3 linked regions of the Roseiconus lacunae genome follow. The protein of the gene in region 1 binds, or shares a complex with, the protein of each later gene. Links are inferred from orthologs where the notes say so. Each region holds a gene or a part of one and is shown in the gene's direction. Other genes may lie near its edges.

What was found.
Region 2: the proteins of FYC48_RS26180 (region 1) and smc are in contact, whole or in part, in a crystal structure (PDB 3ZGX), measured with the Bacillus subtilis proteins. The link is inferred for Roseiconus lacunae from one-to-one orthologs.
Region 3: FYC48_RS26180 (region 1) and scpB share a complex: the UniProt entries of both Bacillus subtilis proteins name them as parts of the cohesin-like complex. The link is inferred for Roseiconus lacunae from one-to-one orthologs.

What each region holds. Positions count from the first base shown.
Region 1 is NZ_VSZO01000079.1:144,357-149,063, forward strand. What follows is about bases 731-3,626. They hold FYC48_RS26180 (segregation and condensation protein A), read left to right. Parts: upstream 731-1,721; coding sequence 1,722-2,531; downstream 2,532-3,626. Other genes in these bases: mqnC (cyclic dehypoxanthinyl futalosine synthase), read left to right, coding at 731-1,454; FYC48_RS26185 (glycosyltransferase family protein), read left to right, coding at 2,575-3,626. Also shown: FYC48_RS26170 (menaquinone biosynthetic enzyme MqnA/MqnD family protein), read left to right, coding at 1-170; more of mqnC, read left to right, coding at 297-730; more of FYC48_RS26185, read left to right, coding at 3,627-4,218; FYC48_RS26190 (HAD family hydrolase), read left to right, coding at 4,218-4,707. UniProt on the Bacillus subtilis protein: Participates in chromosomal partition during cell division. May act via the formation of a condensin-like complex containing Smc and ScpB that pull DNA away from mid-cell into both cell halves.
Region 2 is NZ_VSZO01000015.1:166,704-172,683, forward strand. Bases 1,413-5,581 are described here. They hold smc (chromosome segregation protein SMC), read left to right. Parts: upstream 1,413-1,784; coding sequence 1,785-5,381; downstream 5,382-5,581. Outside these bases: FYC48_RS20235 (tetratricopeptide repeat protein), read right to left, coding at 1-1,144; FYC48_RS20245 (response regulator), read right to left, coding at 5,635-5,865. UniProt on the Bacillus subtilis protein: Required for chromosome condensation and partitioning.
Region 3 is NZ_VSZO01000001.1:948,850-953,584, forward strand. The notes cover bases 1,812-4,735. They hold scpB (SMC-Scp complex subunit ScpB), read left to right. Parts: upstream 1,812-2,851; coding sequence 2,852-3,619; downstream 3,620-4,735. Other genes in these bases: FYC48_RS03365 (cysteine desulfurase family protein), read right to left, coding at 1,812-1,901; FYC48_RS03370 (hypothetical protein), read right to left, coding at 1,898-2,617; FYC48_RS27580 (hypothetical protein), read left to right, coding at 3,648-4,106; hemA (glutamyl-tRNA reductase), read right to left, coding at 4,132-4,735. Also shown: FYC48_RS03360 (helix-turn-helix domain-containing protein), read right to left, coding at 1-569; more of FYC48_RS03365, read right to left, coding at 762-1,811. UniProt on the Bacillus subtilis protein: Participates in chromosomal partition during cell division. May act via the formation of a condensin-like complex containing Smc and ScpA that pull DNA away from mid-cell into both cell halves.

The sequences.
Region 1 (4,707 bases):
TTGCGCGGCAGTACGCCGCATCGCACGGCCTGACAACCGAAGACCTATATCGATATTTTGCAGAGAACTTACACTTTACCTTGGGGCCGAAAGAACGCGCCGGTCTGGCCAGCTTTCGTCAGGGCTGCGAAGAACTGGGACTGATCAGTGACGGCCGCACAGTCGGCTAGTCTTTCGCCTTACCTTTGTTTTCCAGTCGACACTGTTGCCAGACGCGATTTCTCGCGCCCTGGCGAGCACAACGGCTGGAAAATCATACTGGGGCGGACGCAAGTCTGCCTCAGCGTCAAACTTGTTTGAACCAACGATTGAGTGCAGTGATGATCACGGACATTTTGGAAAAGGCTGTTGCCGGAGAACGCATTAGCGGTGAGGAAGCCCACCAATTGCTCGAAAGTCGTGATTTAGCGGCGATCGGCTCGGCTGCCGATCAGGTCTCGCGGCGAATGCATCCCGAACCGTACCGAACGTACAACGTCGATCGGAACATCAACTACACCAACGTCTGCACCGCCGTTTGCAATTTTTGTGCGTTCTACCGTGGTCCAAAAAGCGATGAAGGCTACGTTCTGCCTCGCGAAGAGCTGTTCAAGAAAATCGAGGAGACCGTTGCCGTCGGTGGCAATCAGATCTTGCTCCAAGGTGGTTTGCATCCCAAGTACAAGTTGGACTGGTACGAAGAGATGTTGCGGGACATCAAGTCTCGCTTTCCGATGGTCAACATTCACGGTTTTAGCCCCCCAGAGCTGCACCACTTTACGAAAGTCAACAAACTCCCGATTGAGGAGGTACTCGCCCGGCTTAAAGAGGCAGGGTTGGGAAGTATTCCCGGTGGGGGCGCCGAAATCCTGGTCGATCGCGTTCGCCACGAACTGACCCGCGGCAAAGTGATGAGCGACGATTGGCTGAACGTGATGCGCGTCTGGCACAAGCTCGGTGGCATCAGCACCGCGACGATGATGTTTGGACACGTTGAAACGCTGGCCGAACGTGTCGAACACTTGCAACGGGTGCGAGACCTTCAAGACGAGACGGCTGGATTTACGGCGTTCATTTGTTGGACCTTCCAGCCCGAAAACACTGATTTGAGTGATATCCCTGCGGCAGGGTCGTTTGAGTATCTGAAAACACAAGCCGTCTCGCGATTGTTTCTTGATAACGTCCCCAATATCCAAAGCAGCTGGGTGACACAGGGCTTGAAAATGGGACAACTCGCCATGCTCTACGGTGCTAACGACATGGGGAGTTTGATGCTGGAAGAAAACGTGGTCGCCGAGGCGGGCACGGTGCACTTTCTGTCGCTACTTCAGATCCGCGAAGCGATCGAAGAGTTGGGCTTCCAGCCTCGTCAGCGCGACGTTTTCTACAACCTCGTTGACGAGGATTTGGAGAGGCAAGCGATCGAGGCGAACGGGGGGCCGGGGCCGAAGGACGTCGTCCAACTGGCTGTCTAGGGCGGCCTCGCTCGCAATTGGAGACGGTCGCGCCCCGTTAGCGTATAATGCCTCGTGGGTGATGAACTAAAATCAGATCTCATGGTTCCCACATGGCGTTGGTTCACTGTTGAGACCAAACGCGCAGCCGATCAGCCGAGGGCGTGAGCTCGGTCCGTAAACTCTGTCGCTGAACGGAAACCGTAGCCAACACCATGCGGCTACCCAGTATTTTACAGATCGTTGAAACACGCCCGCGATCGTTCGACTCCTTGCCATCGGCCTTGCATGACCTTTCGAGTTCAATTGGCGACATACAACGGGCCGATGGACCTGTTGCTTTATTTGGCGCGACGGCAGGAAGTAAGTCTGTCCGAGTTATCGCTTGCCAAGGTGATCGATCAATACGGCGAGTACCTTGAGCTACTGCAAGAGCTCGATCTGACCGACATCGGCGATTTTTTGGACCTGGCCAGCACACTCGTCGAGCTGAAAAGTCAGATGGTGCTTCCGAAGACGGTCGAAGAGGAGGAGCCACAGACCGAGCAGCTCGACGACCCGCAGTCCGAATTGGTCGAACGTCTTCTACAGTACAAGGAGATCCGCGATGCGGCGTCGGTACTCGACGAAATGGCCCATCGTTGGCAAATGCGCTACCCCCGTCTTTCCGATGATTTGCCCAAGCGTCGCATCGATCCAGGCGATCAACCGATTGCCGATTTGGAGATTTGGGATTTGGTCAGCGCCTTCGGACGGATCATGCGCGAATCCGCCGGCCCGCCGCCGACCGAAGTGATTTACGATGATACGCCGATCCACGTTTACATGAAGCGTATTCACCAGCACCTTTCATCGAATCCGCGGGTGCCGTTGATGGACCTGGTTGACATGGGGCTACACAAGTCGGCCGTCATTGGTTGGTTCCTCGCGACGTTGGAATTGACACGCCACCACGGCGCCGCGGTAGAAGAAGACGAGGGTGGTGACATTGTGATCGTCAAGACGGATCATTATTCTTCGGACCTGTCGGTCAACGAAGTCGATAACTACGGTAGCAACGGGAAGGTCGCTACTAACTTGCCGAACCAACCACGTTGACGTTCCGCCGCTCGCTTCCTTTTTGTCGTATCGAACGGATTTCGTGTCTATTCCCAACGTCGCTTTTCTCCATTGCCACTTTCGACGCGGCGGGGTAACTCAGGTCGTCGAAAACCAGGTTGCGGCACTCGTTCGGCACGGCACGGCCAACATTTGCTTGTTATCCGGTGGCCGAAACGAAGGGCTATCGGCGTCGACCGAGACGCACGCGGATGTTCGTCGCATCGAAGGACTCGATTATGACAGTGTCATGCAAACGCAGGCCGGGGGGACTCTTGAAAGCGACTTACTGTCGCGCGGATTGGAACTCGCCAAATTGATTCATGCATCGCTCAGCGGCATCGGCTGGGTCCCCGATCGATCGGTCCTTCATTGGCATAACCATTCGTTAGGGAAAAATGTCGCCATTCCGATCGCCATCGGTGTTCTGGCAAACCGATTTGGTTACCGACAGGTACTTCAGATCCACGACTTCGCCGAAGATTTTCGTCCGGAAAACTATGGCAGGTTGATTCAAGCGGCGATGGACGCTGGCTATGCGAACCCAGCAGGCAAAACGAACGAACACGAGTTGCCCGGACCGGCGAGTGTCAACCGATTCCTGTTCCCCGTTGCGGCCTCGATCCGTTATGCCACGTTAACCTCCGGCGACGCGACCTTGCTTTCACAAATTGGTGTGGAAGCCAACTCGATCGATGTCTTACCTAACGGGGTTGCGTTGGATATTCATTCGATGATGGGGCGTGAAGAGGCAAGGAAGAAGCTTCTATCGGCCGCCGCTCTTCCCAGTGAAGCGACGTGGTGTGTTTATCCGGTACGCGGTATCCGCCGAAAAAACGTAGGCGAGTTCTTGCTGCTTTCACGTCTAATGCCGGAAGGTTTGCATTCCGGGCTAACTCTGCCACCGACGACGCCGATTGAACTCGCATCTTACGAGCGATGGAAAGCGGTCGCCGATCGCTTCGCACCACGGGCGGTATTTGATGCGGGCATCATTCCCGGTGTTTCATTTGTCGACAACTTGGCGGCCTGCTCCTTTGTCTTGTCGACCAGTGCGGCAGAAGGATTTGGCATGGCTTTCTTGGAACCGTGGTTGGCAAGACGTGGGGTGGTCGCGCGGCGGCTGTCTCACGTAACCGATGATTTTCAACGTGCGGGCGTGGATCTTGATCGTCTCTATGACGCAGTGGAGATTCCCGGATCGGCCGCATGGGTCACCGAGTGTCTTCAAGAATCGGGCGAAGCCTATCGAAACGCCTGGAAACCGATTCGTGACCGGTTTGGTGATCAGTTTGTCGGGGCATCGACGTCGGAATCAGATCGCGCAATCGCTACTCACCACATTGATTTCGCGCGATTAATACCCAAACGGCAAATCGAAGTCTTACGACGAATGGACGCAGACAAAGGCTTCGAAGACGAAATCCGGGCGGCAAACCCGGTGCTGGGGCGTTCGATCTCAACACCATTTGCCGACCAGCAGCTAGAACGCAATCACGATCAGATCGGGCACGCGTATTCGATCGAGGCGACCGCACAACGTCTCGTGCGAGTCTATCAACGGTTCGGTGATTCATCAGGATCCGAATCGTTCCTACACGCTTCACACTCCGATCAATCGCTGGCAACCCTGATCAATCGGTCACGTCCATTTTTTCCATGTCGTGTTGAATCGGAGATCGCTTAATGGGACATCCTTGGTATCAACCCGTCTTGGATCACCGTCAACCGATCGATCCGATCCCGACCGATTATTCGGCACAACTACAGCATCTCGATGGCATTCGCGCCGTGATATTTGATGTTTACGGGACGTTAGTCATCAGCGGCAGCGGCGATGTCGGCTCTGCCGACGCAACAGATCGTGGAACGTTTTTCGACGAGGCGTTCAAGGCGGCGGGGATTGATTGTTCGGCCGGGCGTCAGCCAACGATCGAAGACCTTCATCGACAAATTCAAATCAGTAACGAGAGTCGGTTGAGTGAATCGTGTACGAAGCCGGAGGTGGACATAGTCGATGTCTGGCGGTCCACACTGGTCGAATGCGGCGTCGCCGTTGATTCGGTCACATCGTTGCACCGATTGGCGGCCGAATACGAAGCTCGCGCCAACCCGACTTGGCCCATGCCGAACGCCAAATCACTGTTGGCCGAATTGCACGGTCGTGGGCTTCATC
Region 2 (5,980 bases), on another replicon or contig:
CGTTTCCAAACGAGACAATGACGCGCGATCGCAATTCGTTTGGCCAGTTAGTTGAATCGATGTTCGCGATCAGCCATTCCTTCAGCGGTAGCTCAATCGCGTCACTCGATCTTAGTATCTCGAGTGCGAGCGTTGGAGCTTCATCTGAATCGGGATAGCGCTGAAAGTGCCATTCGATGGATGAACGGCGTTGTTCGTCGACCGCCTGCTCGGTGTTGGCTTGATCAATTAAGCACCGGACTCGCAACGCAGAGGCTTTCGGTGCGTCCGTGTGGTCATCGTGTTGATCAAGAAACTGCGTCAGCTTTTCTGCGGCATCGGTGTTCCGAGACGGCTGGAGGGCGATGGACCAGCCGAGACCAAGTCGGCATAACGCGAGGTGTGAGGGGGAGAGTTTTAGCGTTTCGTCGATGCGTTCATCAGCGTGGGTTTCGAGCAGTGTTTGGTACAACCGTTCGGCGTCTTCGGCCAGTCCGGATGACATCGCACTCCAGGCGGTTCGCATCGCTAACGACTGTGCCGGCAGAAGAATTTCTGGTGTGATCGTTTCGCGTGAATCTGCGGCGGCAGAGAGGAAGTGCTCGCAAATTTCCAACAGCTTGTCGGCTGCGAGCTTTATTTGTCCACCGGCCGCGTCGTGAGTCGCGATTGCAGTCGCGAGTACGATGCGCTGTCGCAGTTCGATCGGTGGCGCATCGTCCCGGTATAGCCAGTCGTATGCCGCGGCGAAGAGTTCGTCGATGTCCTGTTGGTCGAGGTCGCCTTGTCCGCCACGAGCGAGCAGAACGTAGTCAGCGGCGAGCTGGATGATCCCTGGATGATGCTCGGTGACGAAGCCGTCAAGTTTTCGCAGTAAGTTAGCCGCGGAGGCAAATTCCTTCGCTTGCCGCAGACGCCGTATTTCAGAGATCGTTTCTTTGACGTCCAACGAGGCCGCGGGGTGGGCGGCTGGTTGTTCGTCCTCGGTGTTGTTGGTCTTGCTTGGCTCTTGCGGTGCCGCCGATAGCCGCGGCGCAAATACAAGTGTCGCGGCAATTGCGATACAGGCGAGTAGGGTCAACAGCGTCGAGAGCGCCGGTAGCGGGGTGGGGCTCGACGGGAATGGGATCGATTGATCCCAGTGATGAGACAGCGAATCTCGCATCTCCAATCCGATCCCGTCTCTTGTGGGGCTGTTTTCTGGCCAGTCACTTGGGCGCCAATAGCGGTCCTGATTCGAAGCGCAGCCGCCATCACGACCAGTCGCCGGAGAGCAGGGCGGACAAGCCCCGTGTTCCGGGGACGGCTCGGACTTCGTTTGGGGGAAGCGGTTGTTTTGAAGTTCGTGCATGACAGGCCGGTAAAATCGGAATAACCTGAATTACCGGAAAAGTCGTTTCGGTCGCAAGCCGAGACGCTGTCTTGACGGCCCAGAATCGAGCCTGGGGAATTCCCCAGGGCCCGCAGAACCCGCTGTTTGACAATAAAAGCAGCTACCCGCTGGCAGGCGTTTCATTTAGGCTAGAGGTCTGCCGAAACTGCGTGAAACTGAGTTCAAACAGCTTGCGCCTTGTGCGGTGTTTCGTTTTTAATTTGAGATCAGGCGATTTGCGTCAGCCACGTTTTCCGTGCAAGAGCGGAATCCGTGCGATCATCGGGGCCAGTGCGATTATGGGTGCCAGAGCCCGTCGGCTGATAAGCCGATCCCGAAAAGTGGGGCGAGACGCTGCACCGACGCTCTGATTGTTCAACCATCCGTGTCGGCATATTGACACTCCCCCTCGTTCGTTGTTCCGATCCCTCGCATGCTGAAAGCTCTCGAACTGGCCGGCTTTAAAAGCTTTGCGGATCGGACGCGTTTCGATTTTCCCGATGGGATTACCGTCGTCGTTGGTCCCAACGGTAGTGGAAAGTCGAACATCGTTGACGCGATGAAATGGGTGCTGGGTTCGCAAAGTCCGAAAGGTCTACGCGGGAAGGAGATGTCAGATGTCATCTTCAAAGGGTCGCAGACGCGACCGCCAGCCGGTGCCGCCGAAGCGACGATTGTGTTCGACAATTCGCAGGGCAACCTGCCCATCGACGCCCCCGAAGTTCACGTCACACGTCGGGTTTATCGAAGCGGCGAAAGCGAGTTCTTGATTAACGGTGAATCCGTTCGCTTGAAAGATGTACGCGATTTGATTCGCGGTACCGGAATCGGGATCGATGCCTACAGTTTGATCGAACAGGGCAAGGTCGATCGGATGTTGCAGGCGAACGCGAAAGACCGCCGAGCCATCTTTGAAGAAGCTGCTGGGATCAGCCGTTTCAAGGCGAAGAAGCTCGAAGCGGAACGTCGACTTGCTCGTGTTCAAACCAATCTGACGCGGCTGAGTGATATCGTCGAAGAGGTGGGAACACGATTGCGTAGTGTTCGCAGTCAAGCCGCTAAGGCGGAACGCTATCGACAAGCCACGGAGCGTTTGAAGGAATTGCGGACCGTGATCGCCTGGAATGACTGGGCGAATTTGAACGAAGAACTTGAGGCCTGTGAGACCGAACTTGCTGAGTCGAACAAGCGTCTCCGTGAACTGGAAAGTGAACGGGAAGAGATCAACGCGAAACGACAAGCCGCCGATTTAGAGCTTCAAACGATCGCCGATCAGGCGCGTGAACTAGAGCAGCAGCGGCACGAGTTGCTTGCCCAGGCGGCAACGTTGACCGGCCGGAAAGACGCGGACGATGGATCGGTCGGCGAAGTACGAATGTCGATCGCCGATGCTTTGCGTCGTAGTCGCACGCTTCAACGCCAAGCTCGAAAGGCAGACGAGGATCTTGAGCAAGCCGTCGCCGATCACGCCCGTGGTGCGACCGAACTGAAAGAGATTCGGGTCCGCAACGAAGAACTGGAAGCAAAGCGGAACCAAGTCCAAGCAGAGACGGATGAGATCCTGCAGCGACGCGAGGCGATCTCCAAGCAGCACCTCGATGCGATCCGCCGTGTGTCCGAAATGGAGGTTCGCATCCAGCGATCGGAAACGCAATTGTCCGAGTCGGATCGGCAACTACAGAGCCTGCAAAAACGATTAGATGATTCACAGCAATTGCTTGCCAAGGCAGAGTCGGAATCGAAAGCCGCGCAGGAACGCTTGGATGATCTTGAAGGGCAAATTAAAGCTTCCGATGCCGAGTTGCAGGTTCAAAAGACGAAAACAGAACAGCACCGCGATGTGCTGGACAAACGCAGCGGAGAAACGGCAACGCTGAGGACACGGCTAGAAGGTGTTCGGCAGCGTTACTTGGTATTGGAAGATTTGGTCAAACGGCACGAAGGCGTCGCCGGTGGCGTGCGCGCGGTATTGCAGCACGTCGCCGACCCGGACCATCCGTTGGCCGATAGCGTGCTTGGGATGGTTGCGACACTGGTCAACGTGGACGTTGATAAGGCTCCAATGATCGACGCCGCACTTCGTGAGCGATCGCAATTCATTGTCACCCGTGACGGCCAACTTTCCGATGCGATCGTTAGCGGTGACATCGAAATCGATAGCCGCGTCGGGATCATTCGGATGGATCATCTTCCCGAGCCCCCTCGTGAAAACCGAATTCAATTGGACGGTTTTCAGGGGGTGATCGGTCGCGCCGATCGTGTGATCGAAAGCGAAGGCGAAGGTGCGAAACTGATTGGGCATCTCCTGAGTTCAACATGGTTGGTCGAAGATCTGGAGACGGCCACCCGCGTGCGTCGACTCTGCGGACCCGATCAGCAGATCGTGACCCGTCACGGGGAAGTGCTGATGGGCGACGGCAGTATGATCGTCGGTCCCGCTGGTGCCACCGCGGCGTTGGTTAGCCGACGAAGCGAAATGAACGCCGCCGCCGAAGAGATCGAACAGTTCACTTTTGAAATTTCTGAAAACGACGAAGCGATTCGTGAGTTGGCGGCATTGGTCGATGAGTGTTCCAACACATTGGGGCGGATGGAGATCAGCCACCGAAACTTAGAGACCGAAAAGGCGGCGGCCGAAGCAGATTTGCGTCACGCGATCGAGCGGAACCAGGCTCGGCAGTCGGCACACGATCAGTTGACGAGCGATTTTCAGTCCACTGAAATGGAGCGCGATAGGGCTAAGCAGGAAGCGGCCGAGCTATCTGAGTCGATCAAGGAATCGCGTCAAGTTATCGAAAGACTTGAAAGTGATGCGGCGGAAGTAGAAGAAATGTTGTCCGAAACGCAGCAGGCGTTGCAGTCTGCATCGAGTGCGGTCATGACGGCGTCGGTCGAACTTGCCCGCGCCGAGCAGCGGCAAGAAGCCCTCGCCGCACAAATCGAATCGCAGCGCCGTGAGCAAGAAGAGCGTCAAGCTTCGGTCGAAAACGCAAGTGTGACGGCACAGTCCGGCTACGCCCGCCAAGCCGAACTCAAGCAGCGGATCGAAGAAACGGTCACTCAGCTTGCCGATCTCAAACGGCAAACCGATCAACAGCAAATCGAACTGCACTCGCTCGCCGAAAAGGCGCAGCAACTGCGTCAATCCAATCGTGCGATCGCAGAAGCCGGTGAAGCGGTGATCAAGAGCGCTGCCGAAACCAACGAACGCGTTCATGCGGTCACCAGTCGGCGTGACGCTGCCAAAATGAAACGCGGAACGTTGTCAGAGCGGATTGCCGAGGATTACCAGATCGATCTTGAAAACGACGAGCCGCCCGAGGAACTGGCGGAGATTGAAAACCGCGCCAAAATGGACGAGGAAATCAATCGACTACGCGAGCAACTGCAGCGCACCAGTAACGTCAACATGGAAGCGCTCGCGGAACTCGAAGGTCTGCAAGAACGCTACGATCACCTTAGCGGTCAATACGAGGATCTCGCGGCCGCGAAGGATTCGTTGCAGCGTATCATCGGTCGAATCAATGCGGATAGCAGACGGTTGTTCCTCGACACGCTCGAAGCGATTCGGCAGAACTTCCAGAAGCTCTACCGAAAATCGTTCGGTGGCGGACACGCAGATTTGGTGCTCGAAGAGTCCGATGATCCGCTCGAAGCCGGCGTGGAGATCGTCGCGACGCCGCCCGGCAAGCCGAGTTTCAGCAACTCATTGCTGTCCGGTGGCGAGAAGGCGCTGACGGCAGTCGCGCTGTTGATGTCGATCTTTCAGTATCGCCCAAGTCCGTTCTGTGTGTTGGACGAAGTCGATGCGCCGTTTGACGAGGCCAACATCGGCCGATTTGTCATGGTGCTCAATGAGTTCCTCGATCACAGCAAATTTGTCATCGTCACACACAGTAAGAAAACGATGACAGCCGCGACCACCTTGTATGGTGTCACGATGCAAGAATCCGGAGTCAGTAAACGGGTGTCGATCCGATTCGAAGATGTCAGTGAGGACGGCGAGATTAGCGAAGGTGAGGCCGCTTAAAGCGAAATCGTCGCATTTTAGTGACCAAGTTCGAAACCGAAACGCGACATGACACCCCAGGACTCTCTCGCGCCTGATCAGCCGATTCGCGTCTACCGTGGTTCTCACTTGCCGATCAGACGATTGGCCTAAGCCACGGTTCCTATACGGTGAACGTGGACGACGCCAATTGGGCTGAACCAATTTCCGGGCATTGACCACGGTTTTAGCGTCCGGGATGTCTTAAGACTCGTCTTGACAGCGCTGCCGAGCGTCAGGACGTGACCGGCGGTTGGCTGACTTTGGAGAGCATCGTGTCGACGCGGTCGAGTAACCGTTGTGCGTCGTCAACTTTGCCAGCCGAATCGTCGGTTGCCATGGCAACGAATCTCGCGTTACAGTGCGGACAGCAGACTTCGCGTCCCAGCAGAGACCCACGGATCTGAATTCGCCGCCCGCAGGTTGGGCACGATCGCGTGAATCGAATCAGACTGTTAGATTGCATCAGCCACTCCTATTTTAGTATCCGTCGCAAAGAAGGCTGTTAGGGCAAAAATCTATCCCTACAATTGCCCTTTATCAAGCTTAAAATTACCAAATCGCAAATCGGTGGCTATACG
Region 3 (4,735 bases), on another replicon or contig:
CCGAGCACCGATCGGGAAGCCAGTTGTGGGCGGATCGAGCGTGTTTCCGTTGGGAGACGACGGCTGGTCAAAATCGTCGGCAACCCGTTCTCGATCCGCTGATCAATCCGAATCGTCAGTTCGTCTTGGGCGGCCGTTTTACCAGCTATTTGGTGCAGGTCATCGATGACCAGAACGTTTGCCCGGTCGAGGGCATCACGAAGGGGCGGAAGATCATCGGCGGCAACCGCTTCGGCATAGTCTCGGGCAAAATCAACAGCGGAGACAAATTTAACAGCGGTGGGATCGTCGGCACGAGCCGCTTCGGCGGCACCACGGGCGGCGAGATGAAGTGCGAGCGTCGTCTTGCCGGCTCCCTCGGGACCGATCAATAGCATCGGCCCGGCTGACCAAACGGAAACTTCCGACTGACAAACAAACGCGGCGAGCCTGTTTTCTTCCCCGGCGACAAAGACCGGAAGCGTAGCGCCAGCGGCATCGACCGACAATTTGCTATCCCGCGGACGTTGACGGAGCAACGGCCGTTCGATGGGAAAGGTATCGATCGGAAGTCTGACGGGTGAATTCACGAAGTCACACGGAAATGGGGCACACAGGATCAGCGAGCGGAAGGCGGTCGGGCAGATCTCCGACAACCGAACGCGGATCTTCGTTGGTGTGAGCGGTGCCGGCTGACAATCACCGACACCCCAAAGGACGCCCTATTCTAGCCCTATCGATGGATTTGCAAGTGACTTTTCCACGTAGTTTTCAACAATCTCTTACGATCTTAACTTGTTGTAAATACGGCAGATACGTTCGGAAGCATCGTCGATTTCTTGTTCCGTGGAGAACCGGCTGACACCAAACCGAACGGCGCTCGATATCGCCCATTCGGGGCATCCCATCGCAGTCAAAACGTGGCTCGGTGGGCTGCTTCCGCTGCTACAGGCCGATCCGCTGCTGCAAGCGACTCCGGCCATGTCGAGCGCCATCAAAATCGATTGCCGGTCGATCCCCTTTGCTGAAATGCAAGTCGTGTTAGGTAAACGATTTACGCTACAGCCGTGGACTAGGACCCCGGCGACCCCGGCCGTCAGATTCGATTCCAGTCGATCGCGAAGGCTGACCATAAGCTGACGATTCACTGACAGGTTTTCCACGGCAATTTGAATCGCCTTGGCCATCCCCAGGATCAGCGCCACCGGTTCGGTGCCGGGGCGGGATAGCAATTGTTGTTCGCCGCCGAAAAGTCCCGGCCGAAGCTTGATTCCTGGTGCGAGCAAGAGCGCCCCAACACCAGCGGGGCCATGAAATTTATGCGACGTCACCGTCACCGCGTCGGCGCCGAGTTCGGCGATGGACACTTTGACTTTGCCGATCGACTGAGTCGCATCGACGTGCAATGATGCAGTCTGGTGTCGGCACCGCCGGGCGATCGCTTCGATCGGTTGAATCACCCCGGTTTCATTGTTGGCTGACATCACCGATACGATCGGCGAATCGTAGCGATCGAGTAATTCGTCAAAGTGATCGAGGTCGACGACTCCATTGTCACGGACGTTGATCACCGCGACTTGCCGCCCCAACTTTTGTTGCTGCTCGGCGAACTGCAAAACACTGGCGTGTTCGATGGCGCTGACGATCAAGGGGGAATCGGGTTGGCCGAGTCCACCGAGGGCAAGGTTGTTTGATTCGGTACCGCCACTGGTCATGATCAACCGGGGCCCACCGGGAACATTCACCTCGGCGCCGAGTGCATGGCCGATCGCGACCATGGCTTGATCGATTCGTTCGGCGGCAGCACGCCCGAGTCGGTGCAGACTGGAAGCATTGCTCGGTCCGCGGCGCATTTCCTCGACCACCGTCTCGATCACGGCAGGATCGACCGCAGTGGTGGCGTTATTATCGAGATAGATCATGACCCAGAAGGCGGTATTTTGTTAGGCGAAGTCTTTTCTTCCGCGGCCACGTCTGACTTTGCTGACTGCATGTTGATCTGCCGCAGTCTTTCGGCGTCGGGATAGTCTTGGAGTGCTTCGCGGAGTAGTTCCTCGGCGAGGGGGGCTCGATCAGCCAATCGCAGGTCGGCGATCAGAGAAACATATTGCCCGACCAGTAATTCATCGGCGGCGGTTTGAAATGAAGCGGCGTCATCATCGCCGGGAAAGCTACGAGCTAATTCGAGGAGTTCGGGAATGAGCACGTACAACTCTCTTTCGGCGAGTTGTTGAACGGTGGGCCAAAGCACGGCGGCCCGATTGGGATGATCGGAAATCCAAGAGACCCAGTAGAGGTTGCCGGACAAACCACCGATCCGCATCGAATCGACCAGGAGCGATGCCAGAGCTGGGGTCAACGTGGGCCCCCTTCGCAGGGAAACGAGGTGCCAAGTGTTGGGTTTTCGGCCGCGAGGAATGGTGACGAGCGATTGAGTCCGCAATTGGCGGGCTAGCTTATCGTTGACCACCGAGCGACGGATCGGCGAAATTTGGATCTCTAAATATGGAATCTCGTAAAAGGAAAACTCACGAGTTTGAAAATGGCTGGGTGCGAATTCGTAGCCGCTTACGTTTCCTTTGAACAAGACAAACCCGCCGACCAAGATCACGGTCATGATCGAAGACACGCTGATCATCACGCCCCGCGAGTGGCGGAAGCGACGGGTAGTCGGTGGACTCGTTGATGAAGAAACCGATGTGGACACGGTGGCGATCGAAACAAAGAGGCAATTGAAGCAAAGATCAAGAAAAACCAGGCGTTGCCACCCCCGGCAAACGCCGTCAAAACGTTAAGATCACACCAAAAGTCGGTCCGGCGAACCAACCCGTTGGCATTCCAACACGTTTCGAAGCGTCCTTCAGTCTACGCGATGCAGCACTTTCAGTCGTACCGAAACGCCTTACAACGGTTGGGCGAAGATCGCCGGGGACATCCGTTATCGCGGTTGCAACCACCCTACACCCGTTGTCGGCGTCCTTACAGTGTCGTCCAAACGGAGATCGGCTCGAATGTTGATGCTGACCGGAACGCGATCGCTTCCAGCGGCCAGCCGGCCGAAGACGAGGATCCGCTTGATCGGCGGATGCGTCTGGAAGCGGTGTTATTACTGGCGAAATCACCACTGACGACCCGAAAACTGGCACAAATGGCTCACTTGGCGGACGGTACGGAGGCTCGTACACTTGTCCGCCAATTGAATCAACTTTACGACGAACTGGGCAGAGCGGTCAGAATCGAACAGGTCGCCGGCGGTTATCGGTTGTTGTCCCGGGCAGCTTATGCTCCCTGGCTCGGCCGACTTGAACATTTGCCTTCAGCAATTCGGTTATCATCGCCGATGATGGAGACGCTGGCAGTGGTTGCCTATCGAGGACCGGTTTCACGCGCCGACGTGGAAGCGATTCGCGGGGTCGCGTGCGGCGAGTTGTTGCGGCAATTAATGGAACGCGATTTAATTCGAATTTCTGGACGGAGCGAAGAACTCGGTCGACCGTATCTATACGATACAACGAAATACTTTCTGGAAGTCTTCGGGCTTCCATCCACCGACGCACTACCACCGATCGACTGGGATCCTCTTACAGAGACCCCGGCTGAATCGGACCCCAAATCATCGACTTCAAATTTCGACCTCTAGTAATATCGACATCAAGAAGGAGTCAGTCGTGAGCCTTGTTGCCTCGTCTGGAGCCAGCACCGCGTCTGGAACCAAAACTAACGATCCGATCTCCGCCGACTTTTGGTGGGGGATTGAGCCCATGCATGGCCCCTTCGTTTCAGGCCAGCTTGAACAAACCGTTGCACAATCAAGTTTGGTCGCTCATCCATGGGCCGTCATCGAGGATGAAGAAGACGAATTGTACGAGGGTGAGCCCGACTACGATGACGACGACGACGATGATGAAGATGACTGGGACGAAGTCGACGACGATCTTGATGACGACGACGACGACGATGACGAAGAAGATCTCGACGACGAAGACGACGAGGAAGATGATGACTGGGAAGAAGTCGACGACGAGGACGACGATTTCTCAGAAGACTTCGACGACGAAGATGACGATGACTGGGATGACGACGACGATGACTGGGAAGAAGACGAGGACGAAGAGGATTGGGACTGACCGGTCACTCCGTGCGAACGATCAGTCAGTCAAGACGGAATAGTTCGCGAAGGGCTTTGACGAGCCCTTTTTGATGGCCTTCGGCGGCGTCCTCTTTGAGTGACGCTAGCGGTGGGTGCAGCAGCTTGTTGATGATCCGGTCCAGGCTTTTTTCGATCTCACCGTTGATCGCCGGCTCACCACCGAGTGATTCCAATTTGGGCAGTAGCCGGCTGAGTTCGTCCCGCTTGATTTGTTGAGCTTGTTCGCGAAGCCGTTTGATCACTGGGCCGGTGGCGCGATGGTTCAGATCGGCGAGTAACCGCTTGGTTTCCTCGGTAATGATCCGTTGTGCCTTGGGCCATTCCTTTTCCCTCTCGTGGCGGTTTCGCTGACAGGCGGCCTGCAAGTCATCGATTTGATAGAGGTAAAGATTGGGAAAATCATCCAGACCGGCATCGAAGTCTCGAGGGACCGCTAAGTCAAGCGCTAGTAAGACTCGGTCCTTCCGGCGAGAACGCAAAGATTCAAATTGTTGACGTGTCAAAATTGGTTCGGGAGCGGCCGTCGTGCCGACGATCAGATCAGCCTGAACGACTTGATCTAAAAACGTGTCCCAAGGGGCGTAGGTGACATTGAAGGCTTCGGCC